DNA from 2 places in the Rhodoferax sp. WC2427 genome. Region 2 is predicted to be linked to the other one. Evidence: riboswitches for the same ligand, from Rfam matches in the RefSeq annotation. Region 2 holds a riboswitch; the other holds the start of a gene.
What was found. A riboswitch is a leader RNA that binds a small molecule or an ion and turns the genes downstream of it on or off. The one in region 2 is predicted to bind cobalamin.
Positions count from the first base shown of each region.

Region 1: another riboswitch for cobalamin. It lies ahead of AB3G31_RS17885 (cobyrinate a,c-diamide synthase); the one in region 2 lies ahead of AB3G31_RS14225 (TonB-dependent receptor).

Region 1 covers NZ_CP162006.1:3,841,523-3,849,142, forward strand. The annotation lists gene cobM (precorrin-4 C(11)-methyltransferase) at 1-577, opposite strand, end outside; gene AB3G31_RS17885 (cobyrinate a,c-diamide synthase) at 567-1,871, opposite strand; cobalamin riboswitch at 2,079-2,321, opposite strand; gene AB3G31_RS17890 (diguanylate cyclase) at 2,593-4,620, shown strand; gene AB3G31_RS17895 (low molecular weight protein-tyrosine-phosphatase) at 4,783-5,262, shown strand; gene AB3G31_RS17900 (DUF72 domain-containing protein) at 5,296-6,231, opposite strand; gene AB3G31_RS17905 (ATP-dependent helicase) at 6,307-7,620, shown strand, end outside.
Region 2 covers NZ_CP162006.1:3,001,922-3,009,541, reverse strand. The annotation lists gene AB3G31_RS14245 (HD-GYP domain-containing protein) at 1-37, shown strand, start outside; gene AB3G31_RS14240 (EAL domain-containing protein) at 39-2,492, shown strand; gene AB3G31_RS14235 (cell division protein ZapA) at 2,717-3,037, opposite strand; gene AB3G31_RS14230 (DUF904 domain-containing protein) at 3,034-3,279, opposite strand; cobalamin riboswitch at 3,312-3,539, shown strand; gene AB3G31_RS14225 (TonB-dependent receptor) at 3,624-5,450, shown strand; gene AB3G31_RS14220 (bifunctional adenosylcobinamide kinase/adenosylcobinamide-phosphate guanylyltransferase) at 5,461-6,045, shown strand; gene AB3G31_RS14215 (ABC transporter substrate-binding protein) at 6,042-6,887, shown strand; gene AB3G31_RS14210 (FecCD family ABC transporter permease) at 6,884-7,620, shown strand, end outside.

The DNA.
Region 1 (7,620 bases), 840 kb from region 2:
CCACGGGTGCGTCGGGCGACCAGCCTGCGGCCAGCAGCTCGGAGGCCACCTTGCCCAGCAGCGTGATGCTCAGAAAGATGCACAGCGTGCAGTGGTGCGCCGCCAGCGCTGCCAGCGACTCGCCTGGGGGCATGGGCGTGCGGCCTTCCACACGGGTGAAGATCACGGTCTGCGTCACCTCGGGCAGGGTCAGGCTTTCCACCGCCGCCGCCGCGCTGGCCATGGCCGACGACACGCCCGGCACCACCTGCAGCGGCACGCCCGCCGCGTCCAGCGGCTGCACCAGCTCGATCAAGGCGCCGTACAGGCCGGGGTCGCCGGTTTGCAGGCGCACCACCGTCTGGCAGCGCCCGGCCTGGGCGATGAGCCAGGAGGACATCTGCTCCAGCGTCATCTCCTTGCTGTCGGCCACCACGCAGTCGGCGGGTGCCCAGCGCATCGCGGCTGCGCTAACCAGCGAGCCCGCGTACAGAATGGCCCCGGCGCGTTCCACCAGGCCGCGGCCTTTGACAGTGATGAGTTCCGGGTCGCCCGGGCCCGCGCCGACGAACCAGACGGTTCCGATTTCAGTGGACATGGCTTTCCTTGGGCGCAAACAGCCGCGCCACGGCCGGGGGGTTGGAGGGGAAATACAGGTGCAGGAACGAGGCATGCAGCCGCCCGGTGCGGTAGACCGGCTCGCCCTGGCCGCTTTGGCGCTGCGGCTGGGTGGTGGCCATAGGGGCCATGGCGCTGTCCATGCGCGCATGGTGGAAGCTGTGGCCGCGCAGCCGCCCCTCGGGCAGGTCGACAGCGTGCATGCCCAGGTTGACAAAGCGCTTTTGCAGTGCCGCCGTGCCCGGCAGCAGGCCCCACATCGGCACGGCGCTGCCGTCGTGCGCGGCCAGGCTGTCCAGCAGCGCCAGCATGCCGCCGCACTCGGCCACGGTGGGTTTGCCTGCCGCGTGGTGGGCCTGGATGGCGGCGCGCATGGGCTGGTTGGCGTGGAGCTGCGCCAGGTGCAGCTCGGGGTAGCCGCCGGGCAGGTACAGGCTGTGCGCGTCGGGCAAGCGGGCATCGGCCAGGGGCGAGAAGAAGTGCAGCTCGGCTCCCAGCGCACGCAGCGTGTCCAGGTTGGCGGCGTACAAGAACGAGAAAGCGGCATCGCGCGCCACTGCAATGCGCACACCGGCGAGCAGCGGGGGGACGGGTTCTGCCGGGCTGGGGTCAAACCGCACCGGGCTGGCCATGCCCTCGGCACTGGGACCGATGGCCTGGGCGGCCAGAGCGATGCGCTGGTCCAGTTGCGCCACTTCGGCGGCCTGCACCAGGCCCAGGTGCCGCTCGGGCAGCGCGTAGTCGGCCGAACGCGGCAGTGCGCCCCACCAGCGCAGGCCGGCGGGCAGGCTGTCCTGCAGCATCTGCGCGTGCGTCGCACTGCCGACGCGGTTGGCCAGCACCCCGGCGAACTGCAGGCCGGGGCGGAAGCTGCTCAGGCCATGGGCCAGCGCGCCAAAGGTCTGCGCCATGGCCGCGCCGTCGATCACCGCCAGCACCGGCAGGCCCAGGGCCTGGGCCAGGTCGGCGCTGCTGGGGGTGCCGTCGAACAGGCCCATCACACCTTCGACCAGGATCACATCGGCGTCCAACGCCGCCGCGTGCAGCAGCGCCCGGCAGTGGGCCTCGCCGCCCATCCACAGGTCGAGCTGGTACACGGGGTGGCCGCTGGCGCGCTCCAGCACCATGGGGTCCAGGAAGTCGGGCCCGGTCTTGAACACGCGCACCCGGCGGCCCTGGCCCACATGCCAGGCGGCCAGCGCCGCCGTCACCGTGGTTTTACCCTGGCCGGAGGCAGGCGCTGCCACCAGCAGCGCATTGCAAATATTAGGCATCAAATAGCCACCCTGTGCTTATGGAATAAGCGTGAGCAGCTATAAATAAAATAGTAAATGGTTGACCCCTGCACGCCCGCCGCGTGGTTATGGAACGGTGTGGCTGGGGGCGGGAGAAGGGATCAGAAGGCGAGACGCGGTCAAGCCCGTGCCTGGACGAGCCAGGACAGGGGTGCGCAGGGGCCTGCTGACCTTCGCCCACCGCAAAGTCACGCTAAGTCAACAGGCCGGTCTCCGGGCTCACAGGTGCAGAGTGGAGACTCTGCTGCGGGGCCACCTTCCCATGCAGTTGCACAGTGGTGAGGACAAAGTCCTGGGCCTCGCGTTGACCTGTTTACCGTTGCGGGGGCAGCGTGGGCATAAGACTGTTCTGGAAGAACAAATCCGCACCAACTTCCCGTTTAATCCGCAGCCCAAGGGCTGCAGGACACCTGCTAACGGTTTTCAGTGTAGCAGCAGCGGTTTTGCCGAACCCACTGGCCCGGGCCAAGAACCCCGGTATCGCCAAGGACGATCTGCTGCGGGAGCCCTACGTAGGCGAATCTAAAAAACCATAGAAATTGGCACCTTACGCTTATTACATAAGCGTAAGCAGCTCTACAAAATATAGCAACCTGTCGCCAGGAATTTATGACGTTCGGTTTGGTGGGACCACCGAGCCCTTCTTTGCCCGCCACGGGGCCGCAGGCCGTGGCGCAAAGTGCCAAGGTACTATGCCCCGATGCAGACTCCATCCCATGCCCTCAACCGTTTTGGCTGGGTCCATACGCTCAAGTTCAAGATCATGGCCATGGCGGTGGTCACGGGCGTCTTGTCGGCCCTGGTGACCACCCAATTGGTGCTGGTTACTACGCGGGCCGACATCCAGCGTTCGCTGATGCAAGACGAAGGCAACGATGTCGAGCGAACCGCCGCGCTTCTGGGCACCAAGGTGAGCATGCTCAGCGACGCATTGCAGGCCGTGGCACAGCAGGCACCTGCGGACATGTGGAACGACACCGCGACCGTCCAGCAGTTCCTGGTGGGTAAGCCCGCCTTGGGTACGTTGTTTGAAAACCTGCTGGCCATCCGTACCGACGGCCAGATGCTGGCACGTATTGGCCAAAACGCCGGCTCCACCCCTCTGCCCAATATTGCCGAGCGGGCCTATTTTCAGCAGGCGCTTGTCAGCAACGAACCGGTCATCTCCGAACCGCTGCAAGCGAAGGTGATTAAGGCACCGGTGGTGATCATCGCCACCCCCACGCGGGATGCCCAACACCACGTGACCGGGGTGATTGCTGGCGCTGTGCGGCTCCAATCCAGCAGCCTGTTTTCAGAGGTGACCCGCATCCCCAGCCAGGATGGTTCACGCGTTCTCATCATGGACCGCGCTGGAGTGCTGTTGGCGCATACCAATCCCGCCCGTTTGATGGGCAATGCCGCCAACGAACCGGGCCTGGAGGGCCTGTTCCAGCGCTGGCAGGTCCAGGGAGGCCCGATCGACACCACTGGAACCGTCGTCCTGGACCAGGGCCACCTGGTGACCATGGCCGGTATCCCCGGCTCGCCATGGATGCTGGTTCGGCTGACCCCGCTGGCAGTCGCCATGCAACCCGTGCAAGCCGCCCAGGCCACCGCCTGGAGGGCCGCCGCTGGGGTGGGCCTGCTGGTCGCCATGCTGGCCGGTGCCATGGCGTGGCATCTCACCCGCCCTATTTCCGATCTGCGCGAACGGGCTGAAAAAATGCTGTCCGAAGGGGCGGACGACACCGAGGCCTGGCCAAGCGACCGCGGCGAAGTCGGTCAATTGGCGCTTGCGTTCCAGCAGGTGGTCGAACAGCGCAAGCAAAAGCAGAGCGAAACCCAAGCGCTGCTGGCCAAGTTGGCCGCCGTCTTGAACCATGCCGAGGTCGGCATCACCCTGACCCGCAGCGGCCATTTCGAACTGGTGAGCAGCCAGTTTTGCCAGATTTTCGAACTCGACAAACTCCAGTTGGTGGGCCAGCCCACCCTGAAAATCCACCCGTCTGCCGAGGCCTACCAGGCCCTGTCGGCACGGGCCCACCCGGCCTTCATGCAACACGGTGCCTTCGAAGGCGAGGTGGAGCTGATGCGCGGCTCGGGCGCGCTGTTTTGGGCCCGTATGCGGGGCCGCGCCGTGGTGCCAGGCGACCGCACGCAAGGCACGATCTGGACCGTGGAAGACATCACCGCCTCGCGCGAACACCGGGAGCGCCTGGCCTGGACCTCCAGCCACGATGCACTCACCGGCCTGGCCAACCGCCCGGCCTTCGAAGCCCTGCTGGCCCGCGCCACCGACCGCGCAGGCAGCGTGCCCTTTTGCGCCATGTTCATCGACCTGGACCGCTTCAAACAGGTCAACGACACCGGCGGCCACGCGGCGGGCGATGCCCTGCTGCGCGATGTGGCCCAGACCTTGGCCGCCCAGGTGCGCCAGACCGACACCGTGGCCCGCCTGGGCGGAGATGAGTTCGCCATCTTCCTTGGCAGTTGCCCTTTGGAACAGGCGCTGGAGATCGGTGAAAAATTGCGCACCGCCGTGGAAGCCTACCGCCTGCCCTGGGAAGGCCACAGCTTCAGCGTCAGCACCAGCATCGGCCTGGTGGCGGTGGACGGCAGCTACACCACCGTAGCCGACGTACTGCGCGCCGCCGACGCCGCCTGCTACGCCGCCAAGGAAAAGGGGCGCAACGCGGTGGCGGTGTTTGATCCGCTGGTGGCAAAGGTGGAGAAAGGGGCGATCTGAACACCACTCCACCGCCAGGCTCCAGGTCTTGTGCTGGAGCAGCTGAGGCGGTCGACCCAGACCCCACGCAGCCAGACAAGCGGCGATGGCAAGACCGCCTCCAGGACTCTGCTACCGTTCGCCTGGGCGTGGCCCTGACCTTCCATTCCGATCCGCTTGACCATGAAAACCTACTCTGTTCTTTTTGTCTGCATGGGCAACATCTGCCGCAGCCCAACCGCCCACGGCGTGTTCCAGCACAAGGTGCACGCGCTCGGCCTGGGCCATCGCATCCAGGTGGATTCCGCAGGCACCCACAACTACCACCCCAACAGCCCACCAGACAGCCGCTCCCAGGCCCATGCGTCCCGGCGAGGCTACGACTTGTCACGCTTGCGGGCACGGCAGATCCTGGATGCCGACTTTGAAGTGCACGACCTGATCCTGGTGATGGACTGGGACAACCTGGCCCTCGCGCAAAGCGAAAGCCCACCCCGCCACCACCCCAAGATCCGCCGCCTGACCGAGTTCTGCGAAAGCCACGACAGCCCAGTGGTGCCAGACCCCTACTACGGTGGCGAGCGCGGGTTTGAGGAAGTGCTGGACCTGGTGGAGGACGCCTGCGAGGGCTTGCTCAGGCATGTACAGCGCCAATTGGGCTGAGATGCGGGCCCACCGGGCTGGCGGCACGGCTCCTCAGTCGAACAACGACGGCATCCGCGTCGATCCCGTGCCACCGGACACACCCAGCATTTCCATCAGGGTGCGCGCATTCCTCTGACCTTGGTCTTCCATATTGTTGTTGAACACCACCTGAACGGTGCCAATGTGGGCGGCCAGTTGCTGGATGGGAGGCACCAGACTGGCCAGCTCTGCCGCTGGGTAGTCGTAGTTGAAGCGATCCGAAGATGCCGCGTGCCCTTTCTGGTTCCAGGACGCCTGGTTGCGGCCATGCAACCGCACGATGGCCAGCTCCGGATGGGTGGCTTGCCAGATGGCCGGTACGCTGTTGTCAAACCCTTGCGGACCGTCCACCACGGTGTGGACCACGCCGAGCGCCTGCTCAAAATCCAGTGTCGCTTGCCGGGCCTCCCCCTCAAACCAGGACGCGTGCCGAAACTCCACCGCAACCAGATACCCAGCCATGCGCTGCACACACTCGCGTACGTGGGCATGGCCCGAGCGATTGCGCTGGATCCAGGGCGGAAACTGAAAATGCACGGCCTTCAGTTTGCCCACGCGCTGCAACGGCTCCAGTGCGCCCACAAAGCGCAGCCAAAGTTCATCCACCAGTTCACCCGGCAATTCACGGTAGTACACGTTAGGGCGCCGTGTCGCAGGCAAGGCCGCCTGGATGTCCCTGGGCAGCATCAGCGGCGAGGTTTGGTGGCCCGTGAACAGCCGAAACGCCTTCACGTTGAACACGAACCCTTCGGGAGTTCGGTCTGCCCACAGCTGCGCGTTGTGCGCAGTGGGCATGGCGTAGTAGCTGGAATCCACCTCCACGGTCGGGAACTGCGAGGCGTAAAACCGCAAGCGGTCTTCGGCGCTGTGCACACCGCGCGGATAGAAACGCTTGCACGCCACCAAGGACTGGTCCGTCCAGGATGCAGTGCCTACCAAAATGGCCATAGCATCGTCCCTTCACCTCTTCAAAGCCGGTAGAAACTGGATTCATATACAGTACAGGCAGTTAACGATGTGCCTATGTCCACCGTGTTGCCCTCCCCTGTTGATCCCTTCGCTGAGCTGAACCCGGCCCAGCAGGATGCCGTGCGCCACGGCCTGGGTGACCAGGCCAGCGACACCCGACCCTTGCTGGTCATCGCCGGCGCGGGGTCGGGCAAAACCAATACCTTGGCCCACCGGGTGGCCAACTTGATTCTGCACGGTGCCGATCCCCAACGCATCCTGCTGCTGACGTTCTCACGCCGGGCCGCCGTCGAAATGGAGCGCCGCGTGGCCAGCGTTGTGGGTCGGGTTCTGAAAGCCAGCGGGGCGACCTCTTCCTTTGCGGCCCGCCTGCCTACGGCGCCTGTGCCAGCCCTCCCCTGGTCGGGCACCTTCCACAGTGTGGGCGCGCGCCTGCTGCGCGAATATGCGCTGCGCATCGGACTGGATGAGGCCTTCACCATCCATGACCGTAGCGATTCCGAAGACTTGCTCGGGCTGGTACGCCACGACTTGAACCTGTCGGCCACGAAGAACCGGTTTCCGCAAAAGGGCACCTGCCTGGCCATCTACTCGCGGGTAGTGAACACGCAGGGGTCGCTGGCGGAAGTGCTGGCCTCGACCTTCACTTGGTGTGCCGCCTGGGAAAGTGAACTCAAAACCCTGTTCCGCAGCTATGTGGAAGCCAAGCAAACGCAAAACGTGCTGGACTACGACGACCTGCTGCTGTGCTGGGCAGAAATGGCCTCCGAGCCGGTATTGGCGGCCGAACTGGGCCAGCGCTTCGACCACGTGCTGGTCGACGAATACCAGGACACCAACCGGCTGCAGGCGGCGATCCTGCTGGGCATGAAGCCCGATGGTGCCGGTGTCACCGTGGTCGGCGACGATGCCCAATCCATCTACGCCTTCCGCGGTGCCACGGTACGCAACATCCTGGACTTCCCGCACCAGTTCGGTCAGACGGGGCAAGCGGGGCCCATAGGACAAGTAGCCCGCGTCGTCACTCTGGAGCGCAACTATCGGTCGACGCAGCCCATCCTGGAAGCCTCCAACGCGGTCATCGCCCAGGCGCGGGAGCGCCACGCCAAGACCTTGTGGACCGACAAGATGTCCAGCACCAAGCCCCAACTGGTGCTGGTGCCCGACGAAGCCGACGAGGCGCGCTGGGTTGCCAACCAGATACTGGCCCACCGCGAAGCCGGTCTGCGCCTGAAGTCCCAGGCGGTGCTGTTCCGCACTTCGTCGCACAGCGCAGCGGTGGAGCTGGAACTGACGCGGCGCGGCATCCCGTTCGTGAAATTCGGGGGCCTCAAATTCCTGGAGGCCACCCACGTGAAAGACATGCTG
Region 2 (7,620 bases):
TGAGCGGGTGGTCGCGTCTGACCGGCCAGGGTCTTAGGGTGCAAGGTGTGCTGGGGGCCTTGATCGACAGCCTGCCCGACGCAGTATGGATCGTTGCACCCGGCGAATGCCGCATTCTGATGGCCAATGCGGCGGCGGCCGCGTTGCTGGGGCGGTCATGCGAGGCGATGCAGGGCCAGTGGGTCACCGACTTCAGCCCGGCCCCGGAAGACCTGTATTTCTGGGCCGACGTGGCCGCTGGCCTGGCCCCCGAGGATGCGCACATCCATTCTGAAACCCTGGTGTCGCATGCGGATGGCCGCAGTCTGTTGGTCGAGCGCCGCGTCAGCCCCCTGGACCTGGGCGACGGCAACCGGGTCTACGTGGTGGCGCTGCGCGACCTGGGCCCGCTGCGCCGGATGGAAGACCGCCTGGAACTGGTGCTGGCCGAGATGCAGGCCACGCTGGAATCTACGGCGGATGGCATTCTGGTGTGCAGCCTGGACGGCGTGGTCACAGTGCGCAATCGCCAGTTTGCCTTGCTCTGGGACCTGCCCGAAGCACTGCTGGACCCGCATAACGATGCCGCGCTATACGCCCACATGGCCCGGGTGGTGGTCAATATTGCAGCCTACCAACGGCGCATGGAATTCATCGTCAACACGCCCCTGTACCAGGGCACCGACACACTGCTGCTGCGCAGTGGGCGGATTCTGGAGCGCGTCACCCGACCCCAGATCAGCCTGGGGCGCTCGATTGGCCGGGTGTATTCGTTTCGCGACATCACCGAGCGCCTGGAATCCGAGGCGCAGCTGCAACTGGCGGGCAAGGTGTTCGAGTCCAGTCTGGACGCGATTTTCATTGCCGATGCGCAGCACCAGATTGTGGCCATCAACCCCGGTTGCGAGCGCTTGAGCCGCACCAGCGAGGCGCAATGCCTGGGGCAACTGGCCCCCGGCCTGTTCCGGGACAGCACTGGTGGCGAGCTGTTTGGCCGCGTCCAGCGCGGCTGGCACCGCGAAGGCCATTGGGATGGCGAGGCATTGCACCAGCGTGGGGACGGCAGCACCTGCGTGGTGCAGTTGTCGTGGGTGGCCCTGCGCGATGCCCAGGGGCTGGTGACGCAAAGCATTGGCTTCTTCAAGGACCTGACCGAGAAGAAAGCCAGTTCCGAACGCATCGAGCAGCTGGCCTATTCCGATGTGCTGACGGGCTTGCCCAACCGCCTGTTGCTGTCGCAGCGGGTGGACTTTGCGCTGCGCCTGGCCGAGCGGGACGGGGGCGAGTTTGCCATTCTGTTCCTGGACCTGGACCGGTTCAAAAACATCAACGATTCCCTGGGCCATCTGTTTGGCGACCGCGTACTGGTCGAAGTGGGCCAGCGCATGCTCAATTGCCTGCGCCATGTCGATACGCTGTGCCGCCTGGGGGGTGACGAATTTGTGATGTACCTGCACCACGCCGATGCCGAAGGGGCCAAGCTGGTGGCGCAGCGCGTTCTGGAGAGCCTGGCCCAGCCGTTCCACATGGATGGGATGGATTTTTCGGTGGGCTGCAGTATCGGCGTGGCCATGTACCCGGTGGATGGGCACACACTGGACGACATGATCAAGTCGGCCGACACGGCCATGAACCGCGTCAAGGAACGGGGCCGGGGCACTTTCCGCTTCTACCAGCCGCAGATGAATGTGGCCTTGCTGTCGCGCATGAAGATGGAGCACAGCCTGCGCCAGGCCATGGACGCCGGGCATTTTCGGCTGCACTACCAGCCCCAGGTCAGCCTGGCCACCGGCGCGGTGCTGGGGGTGGAGGCGCTGATCCGCTGGCAAGACCCGGAGCGGGGCTGGGTGTCGCCCGGGCAGTTCATCCCGGTGGCCGAAGAATCGGGGTTTATCGTCACCATCGGCACCTGGGTGCTGAACGAGGCGGTGCGGCAGGCGGCAGTGTGGCAACGCCAAGGCCTGGCCCGCGCCGTGTCGGTCAACGTGTCGGCCCTGCAGTTCCAGCAAAGCGATTTTGTCGACCGCGTGGCCCAGGCCCTGGCCGACTCCGGCCTGAACCCCGCACTGCTCGACCTGGAGCTGACCGAATCCATCCTGGTGCAGGACGCCGACGAGGCGCTGGCCCGGCTGCGGGCGCTGGCCGGGCTGGGGGTGTTCTTGTCGATCGACGACTTTGGCACCGGCTATTCCAGCCTGGCGTATTTGAAGAAGTTTCCCATCCACAAGCTGAAGATCGACCGCTCCTTCATCAGCGGTCTGCCGGATGACGAGAGCGACCAGGCCATCGTCAGCGCCATCGTCCAGATGGGCCGCGCGCTCAAGCTCACGGTGATTGCCGAAGGGGTGGAAACCCTGGCCCAGCGCGACCTGTTGCAGAGTCTGCTGTGCGACCAGTACCAGGGGTTTTTGTGTGCGCCCGGCGTGCCCAGCGACGACCTGGAGCGGGTGATCAACGCAGCCCGGGACCGGCTGGCCGGGGTGTGCGAAGAAGTCGTGGAGAGTGGGGAATAAGGTGTCTGCGGAAGCCACCGGACCGGCATCCTGAACCGGGGTTCAGGTGGGCTAGGTCACCCTGGAGTTGGGTTCATCTAACGCGAGATGATCACGCTCCCCAGGGGATATTCCAGGCCCGGGCTCATGGAGCATTGGTTCAAGGAAATATAAAGCCCGGCATGCACCGCAGACGCTGTGATTCTAGGCCAATAACCCACCCCGCAGACCCCGGGGGGCAAGTTCTACAGAAGTTTTCCGTCGTCGCCCAATGCCAGGTCGAGCTGCTCGATCAGCGTGGACAGCACCGGATCGTCGTTGCTGGCGGCCTCGGTCGGCGCGGGGGCAGGGCGCGTGGGGGCCCGGCCCCGGTCGGTCAGGTCGAAGGCCAGGTTCAGGGCGGCCAGCACGGCGATGCGGTCGCGGGCCTTGATCTTGCCGCCGTCGCGGATGGCGCACATGGCGGTGTCGACCATCTTCACGGCCTCCAGCAGGCGCGCTTCGCCCCCTTCCGGGCAGCCCAGCAAATAGCTTTGGCCGAGGATTTGCACGTCGAGCTGCTTCATTCTGCGTCCTTGCGGGGGGCGGGGCGGATGGCCGGTGGGTTGCCGATCTGGGGCAGGCGCTCCAGCAGCGCGTCGATACGGGCGCGGGCAGCACCCAGGCGGGATTTCAGCGAGTCGCGCTCGTGGGTCAGCGTGGCGACCTGTTCGGCCAGCAACACGTTGGCGCGCTGCAACTCGCGGTAACGTACCAGCAGGCGCTCGGTACGTTCAGCAACTTGTTCAATTTGGGTGGGGGTGGCCATAAGCTTTCACATTCTAGTGGTTGCCATTCCCCGCTTAAAATGCCGCTGTTGGTGCTCGCGGCGCAGTTCATGTGCCGCAGTTCAACGGGAAGCAGGAAGCGGTGCCCACCACCGCGAAGCCTGCGCTGCCCCCGCAACGGTAAAGCGGATGAATCACCCGATTCCACTCGTACCACACAGTCACTGGGCTTGAGTCTGCCTGGGAAGACGGTACGAGCCTTCCGCCAGCCCGGATACCGGCCAACAAGGTGGTGGTGCGTCTGCTTTTGGTGCGGCGCGCCGTCTTGATGCTGATGCCCTGGCGGGGACGCCGGGGTGAGCCTATTGCTGATCGACTTCTTTCCATGAAAACTGTGTTCTCCTCCGCGCGCCTGGCCGTGCTGCCCCTGGCCCTGGCCGCTGCATTTCCGTCTTTGGCACAGACGCAACTCAAGGAGGTGGTGGTCACCGCCACCCGCGTGGCCACCCGCGCCGATGCCCTGTCCAGCGAAGTCCTCGTCATCGACCGGGAAGACATTGAACGCTCTGCCGGGCGCACCCTGACCGAGGTGCTGGCGCGGTTGGCGTCGGTGCAGCTGAGCTCCAACGGCGGGCGTGGCAACAACAGCAACATCTTCATCCGTGGCACCGAGGCGCGCCACACCCTGCTGCTGATCGACGGCGTGCGCTACGGCTCGGCCACGGCGGGCACCCCGGTGTGGGACAACCTGCCGCTGGACCAGATCGAGCGCATCGAAGTGCTCAAGGGCCCCGCGTCGGCCCTGTACGGTGCCGATGCCGTGGGCGGCGTGGTGCAGATTTTTACCGTGCGCGGCGCCCCCGGCCTGCACCCCACGGCCGAGGTGACGCTGGGCAGCCATGGCTACCGGGCGGTGTCGGCCGGTGTGCAGGCGGGCACCGATACGGTGCGCTATTCCCTGGGCGGCTCGGTCACGCGCGACCGCGGCTTTTCGGCCACCAACCCGTCGGTGCCGTTTGGCAGCTACAACCCCGACCGCGACGGCTTTGACCAAAAGGCCCTGAACGGCTCGGTGGACTGGACCCTGGCGCCCGACTGGACGCTGAATGCCGGTGTGCTGTATTCCGAAGGCACGCAGCACTTCGACGACGGCCTGGGTGCCGACACCGCCAGCGCCCTGCGCAGCAGCGTGCTGCGCGCCGGGCTCAGCGGCAAGATCAGCCCCACCTGGACCACGCGCTTCAACTTCGCCCAGGGCGTGGACCGCAGCGAAGCCCTGGTGTCGGCCAGCAGCTTCAACCTGCCCGGCCTGTTTGAAACCACGCAAAACAAGTGGACCTGGCAAAACGACATCCAGACCGGCGTAGGCACCGTGGTGGCCGGGCTGGAAACCCTGGAGCAAAAGGTGAACAGTTCGCAGGCCTATTCGGTCAACTCCCGCCGCATCAACGCGGCGTTTGCCGGGCTGACCGGCAAGGCCGGGGCCCACGGCTGGCAGCTCAATGCGCGGCGCGACGACAACTCGCAGTTTGGCGCGCACAGCACCGGCTACGCGGGCTACAGCTACCAGATCAACCCCGCATGGCGCGCCCACGCGGGCTACGGCACCTCGTTTGTGGCCCCCAATTTCAACGACCTGTACTGGAAATCCAGCTACTACAACGGCAACCCGCTGCTGCAACCCGAGCAGGGCAAAAATGCCGAGCTCGGCCTGGACTGGACCCAGGGTGACCACCACGTGAAGCTGGTGCGGTTTGATAACCGCATCCGCGGCTTCATCAGCGGCGGCACCAGCACGGTCAACGTGCCCCGTGTGCGCATCGACGGCTGGACGCTGGGCTACGACGGCCACTTCGACGCGCTCAACCTGTGGGCCACCGCCGAGGCGCTGGACCCGCGCAACACCGCCAACCAGCTGCAACTGCGCCGCCGTGCCAAGTCGCAGCTGAGCCTGGGCGGCGACTACACCCTGGGTGCCTGGCGCCTGGGCGGTTCGGCACTCTACGTGGGCCAGCGCTTCGAGGATGCGGCCAACACCACCCGGCTGGGGGCTTACGCCACCGCCGACGTGAGCCTGGCCTACACCGTGGACAAGGACTGGACGGTGCAAACCAAGCTCAACAACCTGACCAACCGCCAGTACGCCACGGCCCTGGGCTACAACCAGCCGGGTCGCGAGCTGTTTGTGAGCTTGCGGTACCAACCGAAATGACGCAGCCGACATGACGCATCCGCTCCGCCCGGCCCGCAGCGAGTTCATCCTCGGCGGCCAAAAAAGCGGCAAGTCCCGCCGCGCCGAGCAGTTGGCTGCGGCGTGGCTGGCGGGGGCGGGTGCGCGCGCCGTGTTTATCGCCACCGCCCAGCCCTGGGATGCGGAGATGGCCGAGCGCATCGCCCGCCACCAGCGCGACCGGGCCGAGCGCCTGCCGGGCATGCTGACGGTGGAGGAGCCGCTGCTGCTGGCCGAGGCGATGGCCCGGCACAGCCGCCCCGACACGCTGGTGGTGGTGGACTGTTTGACCCTGTGGCTGACCAACCTGCTCATGCCCGCAGAATTTAAAGAAAATCAGCCTCCAGCGCTTATTCCATCGGCGAGAGTAGCTACATTTTTGGAAGCAATCAGCGCGGCCCCCGGCCCGCTGGTGCTGGTGGGCAACGAGATCGGCCTGGGCGTGATCCCCATGGGCCGCGAGGTGCGGGCCTTTGTGGACGCCCTGGGCACATTGAACCAGCAGGTGGCGCAGCGCTGCCAGCGCGTCACGCTGATGGTCGCCGGTTTGCCGCTGACCTTGAAAGACCTGGCATGAAGTTTTGGGCATTGCTGCTTTGGGTTGCTTCGTCGGCGCACGCCCTGCAGGTCACCGATGACCGGGGCAGCACCGTGCAGTTTGCCCAGAGCCCGCAGCGCATCGTCAGCCTGCTGCCGTCGCTGACCGAAAGCGTGTGCGCCCTGGAGCAGTGCGCGCGGCTGGTGGGGGTAGACCGCTACTCCAACTTCCCCGCCAGCGTGCGCGCCTTGCCGCAACTGGGCGGCGGGATGGACCCGAACCTCGAGGCCATCGTGGCCCTGCGCCCCGACGTGGTGCTGCTGGCCACCGCCTCGCGCGCCAGCGCCCGGCTGGAGGCCCTGGGCCTGAAAGTGGTGGCGCTGGAGCCCAAAACCTATGCCGATGTGCAGCGCGTGCTGGGCACTCTGGGCCAGCTGCTGGCGGTGCCGGATGCCGGGCGCATCTGGCGCGGCATCGACGCCAGCGTGGCCGCCGCCGCCCAGTCGTTGCCCGCGCGGGTCAAAACCACCCGGGTCTATTTCGAAGTGAACGCCGCGCCGTACGCCGCCGGCACCAGCTCGTTCATCGGCGAGACGCTGGCGCGCCTGGGTGTGCAGAACGTGGTGCCCGCCGCGCTGGGGCCATTTCCCAAGCTGAATCCCGAATTTGTGGTACGCGCCAACCCCGACCTGATCATGGTCGGCGACCGGGGCAGCACCGGCATGGCGCAGCGCCCGGGCTGGAGCGGCATCCGTGCCATCCGCGAGCAGCGGGTGTGCAGCTTCCCGCCCGAACTGGGCGACGTGCTGGTGCGCCCCGGCCCGCGCATGGCCGAGGCCGCGCAGGCCATGGCCGCCTGCCTGCGGGAGAAGGCCCCGTGAAAAACCCAAAGGCCCTCACCCTCATCCTCCTGGCCCTGGCCCTGGTTTTATTGCTGCTGGGCACCAGCATCGGCAGCACCGGCTTTGACAGCGTGCTGGCCGCGCGCCACGACCCCATCGCCCTGCAAATCGTCTGGGACATCCGCCTGCCGCGCACTCTGGGCGCCTGGGTGGCCGGGGCCCTGCTGGGGCTGGCGGGCGCGGTGGCGCAGGGCCTGTTTCGCAATCCGCTGGCCGACCCGTACCTGCTGGGCAGCGCCTCGGGGGCTTCGCTGGCCATGGCTTTGGCGCTGGCCGTGCTGGGCGTGTCGCCGTTTGCCACCGCCTGGCTGGTGCGTGTGGGGTTGACGGGTGCGGCCTTTGCCGGGGCGGTGGGCGGCGTGCTGCTGACGCTGGCGCTGGCCCGGGGCGTGCAGCACACCCTGCGCCTGCTGCTGGCGGGCGTGATCGTGGGCGTAGTGCTGGGCGCGGGCAAGGACCTGGTCACGCTGGCCATCCCCGACATCCTCAGCGCCATGCAGGGCTTCAACCTGGGCAGCACCGGCTTTGTGGGCTGGACTGCCTGCCTGTTGATGCTGGCGGTATGGGCGGTGTGCACCGCCGTGGCCTGGCTACTCGGCCCGGTGCTCGACGGCCTCACCCTGGGCGAGGCCACGGCCGCCAGCCTGGGCCTGCCGTTGCCGCGCATGCGCGCCGCGCTGATTGTGGTGCTGGCGCTGGCCACCGGCACCGC